3 regions of the Paenibacillus sp. JL3B1040 genome follow, and region 2 is predicted to be linked to each of the others. Evidence: riboswitches for the same ligand, from Rfam matches in the RefSeq annotation. Region 2 holds a riboswitch; each other region holds the start of a gene.
What was found. A riboswitch is a leader RNA that binds a small molecule or an ion and turns the genes downstream of it on or off. The one in region 2 is predicted to bind glycine.
Positions count from the first base shown of each region.

Region 1: it holds a riboswitch for glycine, as region 2 does, so the genes downstream of both, sdaAB (L-serine ammonia-lyase, iron-sulfur-dependent subunit beta) here and gcvT (glycine cleavage system aminomethyltransferase GcvT) in region 2, are expected to answer to the same signal.
Region 3: it holds a riboswitch for glycine, as region 2 does, so the genes downstream of both, ACZF99_RS26080 (amino acid permease) here and gcvT (glycine cleavage system aminomethyltransferase GcvT) in region 2, are expected to answer to the same signal.

Region 1 is NZ_CM169317.1:1,237,659-1,242,952, forward strand. It holds gene ACZF99_RS05365 (S8 family serine peptidase) at 1-763, opposite strand, end outside; glycine riboswitch at 1,257-1,389, shown strand; gene sdaAB (L-serine ammonia-lyase, iron-sulfur-dependent subunit beta) at 1,573-2,244, shown strand; gene sdaAA (L-serine ammonia-lyase, iron-sulfur-dependent, subunit alpha) at 2,261-3,142, shown strand; gene ACZF99_RS05380 (response regulator transcription factor) at 3,235-3,924, shown strand; gene ACZF99_RS05385 (sensor histidine kinase) at 3,921-5,045, shown strand; gene ACZF99_RS05390 (ABC transporter ATP-binding protein) at 5,159-5,294, shown strand, end outside.
Region 2 is NZ_CM169317.1:3,237,195-3,242,488, reverse strand. It holds gene gcvPA (aminomethyl-transferring glycine dehydrogenase subunit GcvPA) at 1-1,152, opposite strand, end outside; gene gcvT (glycine cleavage system aminomethyltransferase GcvT) at 1,159-2,304, opposite strand; glycine riboswitch at 2,400-2,534, opposite strand; glycine riboswitch at 2,538-2,638, opposite strand; gene gcvH (glycine cleavage system protein GcvH) at 2,886-3,281, shown strand; gene mtnB (methylthioribulose 1-phosphate dehydratase) at 3,383-4,057, opposite strand; gene proC (pyrroline-5-carboxylate reductase) at 4,125-4,985, opposite strand; gene ACZF99_RS14555 (glutamate-5-semialdehyde dehydrogenase) at 5,033-5,294, opposite strand, start outside.
Region 3 is NZ_CM169317.1:5,681,322-5,686,615, forward strand. It holds gene ACZF99_RS26060 (malate:quinone oxidoreductase) at 1-703, opposite strand, end outside; gene ACZF99_RS26065 (DUF2975 domain-containing protein) at 1,038-1,520, shown strand; gene ACZF99_RS26070 (helix-turn-helix domain-containing protein) at 1,534-1,746, shown strand; gene ACZF99_RS26075 (DUF817 domain-containing protein) at 1,736-2,569, shown strand; gene ACZF99_RS26080 (amino acid permease) at 2,616-3,995, opposite strand; glycine riboswitch at 4,150-4,227, opposite strand; gene ACZF99_RS26085 (hypothetical protein) at 4,361-5,137, opposite strand; gene ACZF99_RS26090 (DinB family protein) at 5,242-5,294, opposite strand, start outside.

The DNA of each region.
Region 1 (5,294 bases), 2.0 Mb from region 2:
TGTACTCGACGCCGGTATCGAGGTTAGCCACTACGATGCCGGTGCCGTCGATGCCCCTATTCCACACCTCGGGGGCATTCACCTGGGCAATATTCCACTCGACGCTGCTTGGCGTAACATCCGAGGTCTGCTTGCCGGTGTCGGTCTCGGCAGCCGTCTTTCCGTCAGCAGGTTGCGCGGAAGGCGTCTCAACGGCAGGCCGCGTTGCCGGTTCTTGATGGATTTCGACCTTTTGCAGATGACGTTCTTCATTCGGAAGGATCTTCTCCACTTCAGGGAAAAGGGCGATTTGCTCCAGTACCTCTTTTGTACTTGTCACCGCCATGGCATTTACGATAAAGTAGCTTTTGTAGTCCTTCACCTCTCCGGATTCCCGGGCTTTCCGCAAATATTCGTCCAGTGCGAATTGGGTGCGGGAGGCCGTCTCGCGCAATGCGCTGACAACGGAAGTCCGGGCGGACAGCTTGGCGGCGGAAGGAGTAGCTTTCTCCAACGTGGCTTTCTGGAGAGCCAGCTTGGCGACCGAGGCCGTATCGGTTTGTTCTTTGAGCTTGACCAGGTAGGTGACGAAGTCGTCCTGCTTAAACTGAGTCTGCAATTTGGCGTCGATTTTGGCTTCAACCACGTGGGGCGCGGTCGACTTCAGGCTGCTTTTTCCCGTAACTCCACTGCTGTCGGCGGAGGCGACGGGGACGAGGGTCAACGCAAGAAGGATCGACATGCCAAGCGAGAAAGATTTGCGAAATCTCTTGAGACTTATCAACTTCTTCACTCCCTTTATGAGGTTTTAAGATCCAGCAAAGATCCATTGGCGGCCGCCCGGAGAAACATTCAGCAAAGTCCGGGTACATTATGCCTGGTAACGAATGGAGCGAGCGTCCCTTTGTTCATCACCTCCTTAATCGAAGTCAGTTGATGCAAATGCGGGTAAGCCATGATGGATGAGAAGCTGAAAGCCGGATGCGGAGTGAGAGGTAACACGGCCGAGCCTGCCTGCGCTGATGTGAAGGAAAGTTAACGCGGAGCGCACCTTATTTTCAACATTTCATAAAATAAGGTAAAATCTGGAGTTGTTGGGGATAGTATATATCTGTAAATTTAAGGATACAAGTGGCTTTACATGAAAAATATACATATTTTCACATAAAAATAGGAAAATATGACTAGAATAGCTTAACAAACCATGTAACCTTATGTAAGTTATCTTGACATATTGCTAACTTCGTTTTACATTAAACACAAATTCATACAGGCGAATGAGGATGATGGGAGAGTCCGCAGGGGGAGCCGGAAGGGAAGGGGAGCCTCAATAGCGGCACCGAAGGAGCAAAGGGCCGGTCCTGCAAACCGGCAGCCGAATCTCTCAGGTACAAGGACCATGATCGGACGCCACTCTGGAGAGAGCGATCAGCCACCCAAGAGGTACATGGATCCCGGATCAAGGGTAGGCCGGGAACATTAAACTTTCAGGTAACGGGGACAGAGCAAAGGGGCAGCGGCCTTTTTGCGCTGTCCCTTTTTCGTGGTAAACCGGCGGATCATCTTGAATGCCAATAAGGGAGAGATTGAACCATGCGCTTCAAAAACGTGTTTTCCATTATCGGGCCGGCGATGATCGGTCCATCGAGCTCGCATACCGCCGGGGCGGTGCGGATCGGGCGATTCGCGCGGCAATTGTTCGGGGAACCGCCGGTGGAGGCGGCGATTTGTTTTTACGGCTCTTTTGCCGAAACGTACAGCGGACACGGCACCGATTTGGCCGTGGTCGGCGGCATCCTCGATTACCGCACGGACGACGAGCGAATCCGCCATTCGCTGCAGGATGCCGCGGAGCAGGGGGTGAAGGTGGTATTTTCCACGGGGGTCTTACCCGGTGCGCATCCGAATACGGTAAAAATTACGCTGACCGGCGCGGACGGGCGGCATATGGAAGTGACGGGCGCGTCCATCGGCGGGGGAACGGTCGTCATTCGGAGCATCGACGGATTTGAGGTCAAAAGCTCGGGCGAGCTGCCGACGCTGGTGATCTCCCACGCCGACCGGCAAGGGGTGCTGGCCGGCATTACCGCCTTGTTCAGCCGGGAGTACGTCAACATCGGCTACATCATCACCGACCGGAAAGGGCGCACGGGCGAGGCATTGACCGTCGTGGAAGCCGATTCGTCCATCCCCCCGCAATTAAGGGAGGCGATCGGTTCGTTGGAGCATGTCGTCCGGGTAGCCTATATCGATCTGTCGAGATAAGAAAGGAGAGAGCGGAATGCGCTTCAAAAATTTGCGGGAGCTGGTCCGGCTGTGCGACCGGGAATCCCAAACGATTTCCGGCATCATGATCCAGGATCAGGCGGCCGAGAGCGGGCAATCGGAGGCGGAGATCCTAGCCGCCATGGGCGAGTATTACCAAATCATGAAAACGGCGGTACACAAAGGGCTGACGGAGGATATCGTCTCCACCAGCGGTCTGACGGGCGGCGACGCCAAACGGGTCGAGGCTTACCGCGGCCGCGAAGAGGCTTCCGTCGGCGACATCGCCTGCCGGGCGATGGCCTACGCGCTGGCGGTGTCCGAGGTCAACGCCTCGATGGGGCGAATCGTCGCCACGCCGACAGCCGGTTCCTGCGGCATCATCCCCGGCGTGTTCGTGAGCGCCCAAGAGCGCTTCGGCTGGGAGGACGATCACCTCGTGCGCGGGTTGTTTTGCGCCGGGGCTATCGGTTACGTGATCGCCAACAACTCGTTTATTTCCGGCGCGGAAGGCGGATGCCAGGCGGAAATCGGCTCGGCGATCGGCATGGCGGCCGGAGCGATGGTCGAGCTGCGCGGCGGGACGCCGGAGCAGGCGGTGCAAGCCGTCGGTCTCGCGCTTAAGAACACGCTGGGCTTGATCTGCGATCCCGTCGGCGGCTTGGTGGAAATCCCCTGCATCGTGCGCAACGGCTTTGGCGCGGTGAACGCCCTTGCCGCCGCCGATATGGCGCTGGCCGGCGTGCGCAGCGCGATCCCGTCGGACGAAGTCATCGACGTGATGCTGGAGGTCGGCTCGGCGATGCCCAGCCGCCACCGCGAAACGGCGCAGGGCGGGCTGGCGCAAACGCCGACCGGCCGCAAGATCATGAAAGAGCTGCGGAGCCGGAAGAAATAATTACAAATTCAGAGATGACACATTTTTTCGAAGGGATGTTCGTGTATAATCTGCTTGTAGGAATGACCGGAGGGAAAGGGCGTACTTTTATCATGACGAGCATTCTGATCGTAGAAGATGATGCGGGCTTGAACAAAGGGATCGCGCTGACGTTGGCCCGGGATGGAATCGCCGTGGAACAGGCTTATGATTTGGCGGGAGCGGAAGCGCGGCTTGAGGCGGGCGGAATCGATCTCATCCTGCTTGATGTCAGACTGCCGGACGGAAGCGGCCTGGACTTTTGCGCCAAGCTCCGAGAGACTTCGCGGATCCCCGTCATTTTTCTGACGGCGAACGATATGGAGTCCGATATCGTGATGGGCTTCGAACTGGGCGGGGACGATTACATCACGAAGCCGTTCAGCCTGATGGTGCTCAGGTCGCGGGTGATGGCCGTGCTCCGGCGCTGTGACCCCGGCCGCGAGGATAAAGTGGTGATCGGCTCCCTCGCGTTCGACTTCGGCAAAATGGATTACCGCAAAGAGGGAGTGGCCATTCCGCTCAGCGTGACGGAACAAAAGCTGCTGAAGGCGCTGGTGAACCACCGCGGACAAATTCTGACCCGGGAGCAGCTGATTTATCTCGTATGGGGGCATGAAGCGGAGTTTGTGGATGAGAACGCATTGACCGTCACGATCAAGCGATTGCGGGCCAAGATCGAGGAGAATCCCTCCGCGCCTCAATATATTAAAACGGTATACGGGCTCGGGTACTTGTGGACCGACGTGGGGGTGCCGCGATGAGAAGCGGCCGCGCAACCGGCGGAGGATACGGGCACGCCGAATTAGCCGGAGGGCGCAAAGGCGGGCGGCCCGCTGGACAAGCCCGTCCAGCCTCGCGGCAGCGGATTGCTTTCGGCTGGATTTACGCCGGGTACGGACTCTTGTTTGCCCTGCTGACGTTCGGTTATCCGGTTGCCGCCTGGGTGTGGGCCGGGGAGGTGTTCTCCCCGCCGCTTTGGCTGCCCGCGTGCTTCGCCGCGGCGTTGATCCTGGCGGCTGGCGCTTTCGCCCGGACGCTGCGAGCGAGGTCCGCTTCCGTCATCCAGGCGGCTTACGATATTGTGGATGCGGCAATCGCCGGTCAGGCCAGGCTGACCGATTATGAAGAAACCCGTCTTTCCGCGTTGGAAAACAAGGTTGTTCGTTATGTCGAGCTGGCCAAAGCGCGCGAAGGGCAAGTCATGGCGGAGCGGAGCCGGATACAGACGCTGCTCTCCGACATCTCGCACCAGACGAAAACGCCGTTGTCGAGTATGATGCTGTACGTCGAGCTGCTGGAGGAAATCCCGCACCTCAGCGAGGAGGCTCGGCAGTACGCGGCCCAGATTAAGGCGCAAACCGCCAAGCTGGATTGGCTGATCGGTTCTCTGGTCAAAATGTCCCGGCTCGAGGCAGGGATGATTACGTTGCAGACCGACGTGTCCCCGTTGATTCCGACGATCACGCAAGCCGTTTCGCAGGTGTATGCGGCGGCGGAGCGCAAAGGCATCGAAATTGCGATTGACTTCGACCCGAAAGTCTCGGCGCGGCACGATCCGAAATGGACCGGCGAAGCGTTGTTTAATCTGTTGGAGAATGCGGTGAAATACAGCGGATCCGGAAGTGTCGTACAGGTTTCGGCGCAGGCGGGGGACATGTTTGTCCGCGTTGATGTGGCCGACCGCGGGATCGGGATCGCGGCGGAGGAGTGGAACGATATTTTCAAGCGGTTTTATCGCAGCAAGCAGGCGGCCAAGCAGGAAGGCGTCGGCATCGGCCTGTATCTGGCCCGGGAGATCGTTGCCGCCCAAGGCGGACATATCAAAGTATCGTCCAAGCCCGGGGAGGGCTCGGTGTTTTCGGTTTTTTTGCCTGTGATGTAGGCATCGGAATATGTCGAGGCTGTAATTTTCCGGACATCCGATCGAAAGATTGGTCTGTTACATTAAGTCCTGTACGATCAAAGTACAGGATTTTTTATTGGGAGGGTTACGACATGCCGATCCTGCAAATCGAGGGGTTAAAGAAATACTATGGCCAAGGAAATACCGCCACCAAGGCGCTTGACGGGATCACGCTAAGCGTGGAGAAAGGCGAATTCGTCGCGATCGTCGGCACGAGCGGCAGCGGAA
Region 2 (5,294 bases):
GAACGGCGATTCAAAAGCCGCGCTTACGCCGGGAATGGCGGTCAGCGTCTTTTGGGCATAATGGCTTTTCTGCAAATTCAGCTCCGCCACCTCGGCCATCCCTTGCTTGCCCATGACGGACAGATAGACGGAGGCGGCCAGCGCAAGCAGCGCCTGATTGGAGCAAATGTTCGAGGTCGCTTTCTCGCGGCGGATATGCTGCTCGCGGGCCTGCAGGGTCAGGACGAACCCGCGCTTGCCGTTCCGGTCGGTCGTTTGTCCGACGATCCGGCCGGGCATCCGGCGCATATGCGCTTCCGATACGGCGAAGAATCCGCAGGTCGGACCGCCGAAGGAAGGGGCCAGGCCAAGCGGCTGGGCATCGCCGACGACGATGTCGGCGCCGAGCTTGCCCGGCGCTTCCAGCAGGCCAAGCGCCAGCGGATTGCTGCTGACGACCAGCAAGCTGCCGTGCGCGTGAGCCAATTCGCCGATCGCGCGAAGATCCTCCAAAGAACCGAAAAAATTCGGGTTTTGGATCAGCACGGCGGCGGTGTCCTTGGTGATGGCGGCGGCGAGCGCCTGGCGATCGGTCACGCCTTGCTCCCAGCCGACCTCGACGAGCTCGAGGTTCAGGCCATGGGCATAAGTGGCGAGCACCTCGCGGGCTTCCGGGTGGACGGCGCGGGAGACGACGAGCCGCTTGCGCTTGGTGGCGGCCGCAGCCAGGTTGCCGGCTTCGGCCAAAGCGGTGGCTCCGTCATACATGCTGGCATTGGCGACCTTGAGGCCGGTCAGCTCGCAGATGTAGGATTGGAACTCGAAAATCGCCTGCAGCTCGCCTTGGCTAATTTCCGGTTGATAGGGCGTGTAGGCGGTATAAAACTCCGAACGGGACACGACGTGTTGGATTACGGAAGGGATGTGATGGTCGTAAAGTCCGGCGCCGAGGAAGCTGGCGAAGCGATCGGTGTCGGCGTTGCGCCCGGCCAGCTCGGCCAGGTGCCGGGTCAGCGCGTATTCGTCCAGGCGCGGGGAGACCGGGAGCTCGCCTTGAAAGCGAATGGCCTCCGGGATATCGCGGAACAACGCCTCCACGGAATCGGTGCCGATGGCCGCCAGCATTTCATTTCGGTCTTGTTCGGTTAACGGCAAATAACGGTGCTTTAGCATACGGTTTTATGAATCTCCTTTCGTCGCTTGGCGGCTTTCGTTTCGGCGATAGAACGGCAGCGGGACGACCTTGGCCTTCAGCCGTTTGCCGCGGATGTCGACCTCCAGGATCGTACCCGGTTCGGTATAGGCACTGGTCAGGATCGCCATCCCGAGGTTTCTTTTCAAAGTCGGCGACTGCGTACCTGTCGTCACTTCCCCGAGCGGTACTTCCGAGCCTTCGGCAAACACCGGGTAATGCGTGCGCGGGATGCCGCGATCGATCATCTCGAGGCCGACCAAGCGGCGAGGTACGCCGTCGTCCCGCTGTTTGGCCAGCGCCTCGCGCCCGATGAAATCGCCCTGCTGCAGCTTCACGAACCGGTTCAGACCGGCTTCGAGCGGGGTGATATCCGGCCCGAGCTCCTGCCCGTACAGCGGCAGGCAGGCTTCGAAGCGCAGCGTATCCCTGGCGCCGAGCCCGGCGGGGAGCAGGCCGTACGCCGCCCCGGCTTCCATCAAAACGTCCCATAACGCTTTCGCGCGTTCCGCCGCCACATATAACTCGAAGCCGTCTTCGCCGGTATACCCGGTTCGCGACAGCAGCGCCGGAATACCGGCAATCCGCACTTCCGGAATAAAGGCGAACGGGCGCAAGGCCGCGGGCTCCTGCCCATCGCAAAGCGGGGAGAGGATCGTGGAAGCGAGCGGCCCTTGCACGGCCAGCAACGCCGTCTCGCCGGACGCGTCACGCATCGTTGCGCCGTCGGCGGGAAGGTGACGCTGCAGCCATTCCCAATCCTTTTCGATATTCGAGGCGTTGACTACCAGCATGTACTTCCCCGGCTCCAGCATATAAATCAACAGATCGTCCACCACGCCGCCATCGGGGTAGCACAGCAAAGTATACTGGGCTTTACCCGGTTGGAGCAGGGTCACGTCATTGGTCGTCATACGCTGCAAAAAGCGTTCCGCTTCCGGTCCTTCCACGAAAAATTCGCCCATGTGCGACACGTCGAACAATCCGGCGCGCTCGCGCACGGCTTCATGTTCTTTCTGGATGCCGCTGAACTGCACCGGCAGCTCCCAGCCGCCGAAATCGATGCAGCGGACGCCTTCGTAACGCGCATACCCGGAGTAGAGCGGCGTTCGCCGCAATGCGGATTCGGACATTACCATCACCTCGTAGGGCCGGATCGGCCTTTTTTGGAAAAACGAAAAGGACAGGCCAAAGAAATTCCGTCAGCTTCCCTAACGGATCTTCCTGGCTCTGTCCCTTGTACCTGAGAGTTACCCTGCCGAAGCCATGAAGGCACGTGCAGGTTTCCCCTTGGGTGATTCGCGCAATGCGAAGATGACTTCATCACTCCATCGATTCCATCGCTTGCGAATGCTCTCCAGAGTTGCGTCCGGCAGAAGTCCTTTTGCCTGAGAGATTCACCGCATGGCGGTTTGCTCCTTCGGCGTTACAGAACTTGCGTATTGTAATCTCTCCCTCTGCCATCAACCGCAGCTTATACATCTCATTAATACTCAAAATCGATCGAGATGTCAATAAAGTTATCATAATAATTTTAAACTATTTCGTTTAATGGAAAAGTCTACGCTTACATTTTGCTAGACTCTATCAAATGTGTTAATAATATTGACATGAGAGCCGGGTTTGGAATAATCTGAACGAAGAAACTTCAGGTTCGAGCATCGGCAAGGCAAGTAGGGGACGATAGATTATCCGGACAGAGGAGGAGCTAATCTTGGCCAGTGAGATCAGGGAAAACGTTTGGTACAGCGATGAGCATGAATGGGTGCTTGATTTGGGGGACGGGACGGTGAAAATCGGCATCTCCGACGTCGCCCAGCATCGTTTGGGCGATATCGTGTTCGTGGAGCTGCCCGATCCGGGGCAGGAGATCGAAGCGCAGGACGCCATCGGCACGATCGAATCCGTCAAGACGGTGGCCGATTTGTTTACGCCGGTCAGCGGGACCGTGCTGGCGGTCAACGGGGAGCTGGACACCGCGCCGGAGCTCGTGAATGAAGAGCCTTACGATGGAGGTTGGATGGTGCACATCCGGCTGAAGGAGGATCCGAACCTCGCGTTGGCAAATTTGATGGACTCTACAGCGTATGCGGAATTTATCGAGAGATAATCCGGTTTCATGCACATGAAAAAAAACTCGCGGCCAGCGTTAGCGCGAAAGGAGCGGATCAACGATCCGCCCAACCGCCTATCGCATGCCGCGAGTTGTCGTTATCGGGCATTGCGCCCATGGGGGGGCAACAGCAGGGAGCGGTACAGCGCTTCGAACATAAACTCCAGCGCTTCCAGATGCCGCTTGGCCTCCGCAACGCCGGAGCCCCAGGCATAAATCCCGTGGTTTCGGAGCAGCAACGCGGGAACGCGCGTATCCAGCCCACCCGATATTCGCTTGAGGATCGCAGGGAGTTCGGGATTCGGCAGGATCGGCACCCGAATTTCCGCATCCGTCTCCCAGATCTCCAAGCTTTTGAGCAGCTCGTTTCCCTTGAGAGGGACCCCGCCGTCCGCGCCGAAATATTCGCTAAGCACGTTATTGAACGCCGTATGGACGTGAACAATCGCGCCGCAGCCGGTCATCCGGTAAATTTTCGCGTGAATCGGCGTATCGGAGCAAGGCTTCAGCCGCGTCGGTTCGCAAGGCGCGCCGGCGGCATCGACGAACAGCACGCTTGCCGGAGCGGAAGGCTCCGCGGACAACTCCGACGTGTGCGTCTCGTCGCAAATAACGGCAAACACAAACCGGTCGGGCGTATAACTGCCGACCCGCACCGATAAGCTTCCGCTGGAAGCGGGAAACCAGCCGCGGGCCGCCAACACTTCCCGCACTCGGCTTAACGCGCCCAGCGCCGCTTGTTTCTCTTCCCATGGGATGTCGCCATAATTCATGCTCCCGTCCCCCTTTCGCACTGGCCTCAGGGCGGCCAGCCCCCCCTTGTTGGCCCAAGCGCTGCTGCTACAACAGCGCCTGTCTAACCGCTTCGCCCATTTCCTTCGAACGTTCGGCGGCCCGGTGGACCGCAGCCCGCACGTTCGGCTGGAAGCTGCCGGTTTCCAGCACGCCGATCGCGGCTTGCGTCGAACCGTTTGGCGAGGTGATATCCGCGCGCAGCTTGGTTGGCGCTTCGCCGGTTTCCGCCATCATCCGGGCGGCGCCCAGCACCGTCTGCACCGTGAGCTCGCGGGATTGCTCCGCGGTCAGGCCGCCTTCGATCCCCGCTTCGATCATCGCTTCCATCAGATAATAAACATATGCGGGTCCGCTCCCGGATACGCCCGTTAAGATTTCCATTTGCTCTTCGGGGATGACGCTAACCGTTCCGACGGCTTCAAACATCGACAACACCTGGGCGCGCTGTTCCCCGTTCGTTTCCGGCGAGAAGGAAATGCCGGTCGCGCCGTGCCCGATGGAACAGGAGGTGTTCGGCATCGTACGGGCCACGGCCGCCTTCGTGCCGAGCAGGGCCTGGATCGTGGCGATGGACAAGCCGGCGATCAGGGAGACGATCAGTTGGCCTTCGCGCAAGAGCGGCCCCAGGCCGGCCAGAGCTGCGCCGGCGTCCTTAGGTTTCATCGCCAGGACGATGATCGAGGCATCCCGCAGATAAATTCGCTTCGCATCGTCTTCGATCGCCGTTTGGACCCGGTAGGTTTGCGTTAAATATTCGAGCCGTTCCCGGTTGGAGCGGTTCAGCATGACAATTTGGCCGGCGTTAGCGACTTGCTTATGGAGCAATCCGCGCACGATGGCTTCGGCCATGGAGCCCGCTCCATAAAAACAGAGGGTGGAGGCGGCCAAAGTAGAGTTGGTTTGCATAGGGAATGACCTCCTGTTGAAGTGGTGAAAAAAAGGGGGACGGCCGGTTATTGCCGGATTTGCCCATTCCCCTGGATGATATATTTGCTCGACGTCAGCGCAGCCAGTCCCATCGGTCCCCGGGCATGCAGCTTCTGGGTGCTGATGCCGATCTCCGCGCCGAACCCGAATTCGAAACCGTCGGTAAAGCGGGTGGAGGCGTTATGGTATACGGCGGCGGCGTCCACTTCCTGCTGGAACCGTTCGGCATTGGCGCCGTCCCGGGTGACGATGCATTCGGAGTGCTTCGTGCCGAAACGGGCGATGTGC
Region 3 (5,294 bases), 2.4 Mb from region 2:
TATGGCGTTGGGACACGCCGCTATTCAAGTCCTTCACTTTCAATTCCCACAACCCGTCCGGCGTCCGCTTCAGCTGCTTCACGCTATGCTTGTAGCGGATGTCCACGCCCTGTTCCTTCAAATGATCCAACAGCATCCGCGTTAAGGTGCCGAAGTTCACGTCCGTCCCCGAATCGATCTTCGTTGCCGCGATCGGCTCGTAGTTCTTCCGTTCCTTCATCATCAACGGAACCCATTCTCTCAGTTGCCCCGGATCGTCGGAGAACTCCATCCCCTGGAACAAAGGATGCGCGGACAAGGCCTCGTAACGTCTTCTCAGAAATTCGACATTCTGCTCCCCGCGCACATAACTCATATGAGGCAGCGGCATGATGAAATCCTGCGGATTTCGAATCAGTTGGCGCTGAACCAGATAGGACCAGAACTGCCTGGAAACTTGGAACTGTTCATTCACCTTGACCGCTTTGCCAATATCGACGGTTCCGTCCGGCCGCTCGGTCGTATAGTTCAACTCGCACAGAGCGGCATGACCGGTTCCCGCATTATTCCATTCGTTCGAGCTTTCCTCCCCTGCCCGGGCAAGTTGTTCAAACACCTTAATGTTCCAGTCCGGCGCCAATTCTTTCAGCAGGGTCCCCAACGTCGCACTCATAATTCCGGCACCAATCAAAATAACGTCTGTACTTGTTTGTCCGTGATTCATGTTTACCGTCCCTTATGCCCTTATTTTGCTGAAAGGATGTAAGCGCTCTCGTTTTGTTCTCGCTACAAGTCTGGAGACGAGCTGGCCCACACCTTTTCCGTAATGATTGATTGATTTTAGTGTATCAACAATACTGAGGGATTGAAATATTTATTTCTTAGATATTAATAATTGATTTTTTTAAGCCATCCAAAAAGAACTTATCGGGTATGCCCGGTGAAATTATTCTTTTTCGATATATACATCCCATTTATTAATAAATATTTATTGATTATCGATAAAAAACGTGGTAAATTAACTTCGACACTAATCCTACGCGAGGTGCTATGTTGATATGAAACGTGAACAAAGCTCTACCCTTTTCTTAAGGGGCGTCGTTTTCCTGATGGGCATCGCGATCCTTGCCGTATGCGCGCTGGGGGTACCCGCGATAGCCAAAGATTTGGTGGAGTATTATCCGCCCTTCCTCTACCTGACCGTGCTCATTCCTATGTACGCATCGGCCATTCCTTTCTTCTTTGCGCTTTACCAGACGCTAAAGCTGCTAAGCTATATCGACAAGAATACCGCCTTCTCCGAAGCTTCGGTAAGGGCTCTAAAGAGCATTAGAAACTGCGCGGTCGCCATCTGTATTCTGTATACGGTCATCCTGCCGATCCTGTTCATCATTGCGGAGAAGGACGATGCGCCGGGACTCGCCGCGATCGGGCTGGTCATCTGTTTCGCTTCCCTCGTGATTGCCGTCTTTGCGGCCGTGCTTCAACGTCTCTTAAGAAATGCTATCGACATCAAATCGGAAAACGATTTAACGATCTGAGGTGAAGGAATCCATGCCCGTAATTATCAATCTTGACGTCATGCTGGCAAAACGGAAAATGAGCGTCACGGAGCTTTCGGAGAAGGTCGGCATCACGATGGCGAACCTGTCCATTTTGAAAAACGGGAAGGCCAAAGCCATTCGATTCTCCACTTTGGAGGCGATCTGCAAGGCGCTGGATTGCCAGCCCGGTGACATTATGGAGTACCGAAACGATGAGGAGTAGCCTGAGTCGATCTCTGAACAAAGGGGAGTTGCGCGTGGGTAACCGCCTTAAACGCCTTGAGCATGCCCTTCGGCAGTTGGTGCGCTTCGGCTGGCAGCAGGCGTTGTCCTGCGTGTTTCCCGTGGTGATTTTTGCATCGCTGGCTTTGACGCAGTGGCTTCCCTTTCCCTTCCTGCCGCGGTATGACTGGCTGCTGCTGATCTGCCTCGCCATGCAGGTCTGGATGGTACGGTTCGGACTGGAGACCCGCGACGAACTGAAGGTGATTACGGTCTTCCACTTGATCGGTTTGGCGCTGGAGATGTTCAAGGTTCATATGGGGTCCTGGTCCTACCCGGAGGAAGCCTGGACGAAAGTGAACGGCGTCCCTCTCTACAGCGGGTTTATGTATGCCAGTGTAGCCAGTTACCTGTGTCAAGCTTGGCGGCGTCTGAAAGTGGATCTGATCCGCTTTCCCCCGCTCTGGCTGGTCGTCCCGCTGGCCGCCTCGATTTATCTGAATTTCTTCACCCACCATTATTGGATCGATGTTCGCTGGGGGTTGTCGGCGCTGGTGCTGCTCGTCTTCTGGCGAACCTGGGTGACCTACGAGGTAGGCGGCAAGCCCTACCGGATGCCGTTATCCCTCTCCTTTGTGCTGATCGGCTTCTTTATCTGGGTCGCGGAAAACGTCGCCACGTTCTTCAGCGCCTGGAGGTATCCGAACCAATCCGACGGCTGGCACCTCGTCCGTCTTGGCAAGATCAGCTCCTGGCTTCTGCTCGTCATTATCAGCTTCCTGATCGTCGCCGCATTGAAGCGGGTGAAGGGGCGTCGGGAATAAGCAAAACCCCGCAAATTTGATTCGAGTTGCAAAGCTGGGACCGCCGTTAGAGATGGGTCTGCTCAAGGGGGACGTGAGTTGCCCGCTCCTTGCGTTTTCTTATCGCATGCAATCCGAACAGGAGAATGAACCACAGCGGCGTCAGCAACAGAGCCGGACGGGTCTCCTCCGCAAACAGCATGATCAGCAAAATGGCCGCAAACATCACGAGGACCGCATAATTGACAAATGGCGTAAACGGCGCCCTAAATGTCGACTTGACCTGCAGCTCCGGCCGCGTGCGCTTATAACGAATATGGCACACGAGCACCACGCCCCACACCCAAATAAAGCAAATGGCGCTAATCGTCGTCACGATGCCGAAAGCTTGCCCCGGAATCAGCTTGCTTAACAGCGCCCCTACGGAGATGACCAGCGTGGAAACCAGCAGCGCGTTGCCGGGCACATGGTTTTTGTTCAGTGTCGCCATCCCGGAGGGAGCCTGCTTGTTTTTGCTTAAATTATAGAGGATCCGGCTGGTCGAGAACATCCCGCTGTTACAAGCGGACGCGGCCGAAGTCAAGACGACGAAGTTAATGATCCCCGCGGCAACCGGAATGCCGACCAGACTAAACGTCTTCACGAACGGGCTCTCCGCCGGAGTCAGCCCCGTCCAGGGGTTAATGCACAAGAGGGCGATCAAGGCGCCAACGTAGAAGAACAAAATGCGCAGCGGAATTTTATTAATGGCCGACGGGATATTTTTCTCCGGATTGGACGTTTCCGCCGCCGACACCCCTACCAGCTCCACGCCGACATAAGCGAATACCACCATTTGGAAGGAGAGCAGGAAACCTTGGATTCCGTTCGGGAAGAGGCCGCCATGTCCCCAAATGTTCTTCGCCGACACGGTTCCCGCATCCGTCTTGAATCCGATGACCAGCAAAACGACGCCGAGGCCGATCAATACGAGAATCGTGACGACCTTGATTAAGGCAAACCAAAATTCCAATTCGCCGAAGTTCTTCACCGTCAACAGGTTAAGTCCCAGCAGGATGATCAAGCAGATGACCGCCGGAACCCATTGCGGGATATCGAACCAATACTGAACGTAAACCCCTACCGCAATCACATCGGCCATGGCCGTCATGATCCAGCAAAACCAATAGGTCCATCCGGTAACGAACGCGGCCCGCGGCCCCAGATAGTCTTCGGCAATGTCCGTAAACGATGAATAGCCGGCTTTGGACAACAGCAGCTCTCCCAACGCTCGCATCACAAAGAACACGGCAATCCCCACAAGGAGATAGGCAAAAATGATCGACGGCCCGGCCAGTTGAATCGCTTTGCCCGAACCAAGGAACAATCCCGTCCCAATCGTGCCGCCGATGGCGATCAACTGAACGTGCCGATTCGCTAAATCCCTTTTTAATTCCTGCTGCACCATACCTGATTCCCCCTTAAAGTCATGAGCTTCCTCATATGAAATAATGAACAAATTAGGCATAAAAAAAGAGACTGGATGCCCTCCAATCTCCGGAACGTAAAAAGAATAAATAGGACTTGGCATACTAGGCGAAACGCCTGCCAAATCGACGTATTTATACTCTTCTGTCCTTTTGCCTGAGATTGTGAACCCTTCGGCGCCGCGGAATCGCGGTCTCTCCAGAAGCTGCTCCGGCTATAGTGTGATCCATAGCCATCATAGCTTGCGAATGATTTAATTTTTCGATGGTAACAAGGAATGTGAATTATTTTTCAATATTAATCGCAATGAAATTTTTTGTCAACGAGATAGTTCCCCCGCTGCTTCTATCGGCAAGTTAGAATAGCCAATCGCCGTATCTCATCGCTTAATCTTCGATTGACTGGATACACTTCTTCTATGAAATTTAAAATACGAAGTGCCGATTCGGGAACATGATCGTATCCCTGTATCATGTCTCCTATGATTTCTGCAAAACGGGGGTACCTCCTCTCGAGCCGCCTCTCATTCCCGAATGGGTCGGGAAAATAGTCCACCTCTTGCTCCAGCAAATGGAGTACGGATAAAATCCTGTCCACTGCGTAACCTTGAACAAACCTCGTCGCGGATAGACACTCCCCCCTAGCATAGCGACCGAGCCCCACGTATAGATTGGTTAAGGCTTCATTCAAAGGAAAGTCTAAGGATTCCGCTTTGGGGCTGGGGACCGGGTTGGAAGGTTTCGCGATTGCCGTATTGGCATACATAGGGTCCTTCCATATGACCCGGCCTTCTGTATAGGTAGCGTTCGCCAACTCCCATTCCTCGAATACTGCATATTCCCCAAAAATACCGTCCTCGAACAGTACTTTATAGCCGATATCCGAATTCTTAAACGAATAGGCAAGAGGGTGTACATCCTCTAGCCAATCCAACCGGTCTATATATCTGTTCTTCTCCCCGGGCTTGACAATGACAAAAAAATCCAAATCCGAATATTCATCCAACCGTTCTGTCTCGACCCCAACGGAGCCAACTCCTAGTAACAGAAGAGCTCCCCCCTTGCGTTCGAGTGATTTGCCGATCTCGCCCAGCCGTTGCAACAGCAATTCTGTTCTCGACATTACGAATCCTCCCCTAATTTTGGAATGCAAAAAGGGTCCAACCCACTTCTCAGCGAGGTTGAACCCGAAGGTTGCATTGCCTTTATTTTCTTACAGCGAAATTATCACATCTTCTTGTTGCTGTCAATCGATTTCGCCTGCCGTTCCAGCAGGAAGA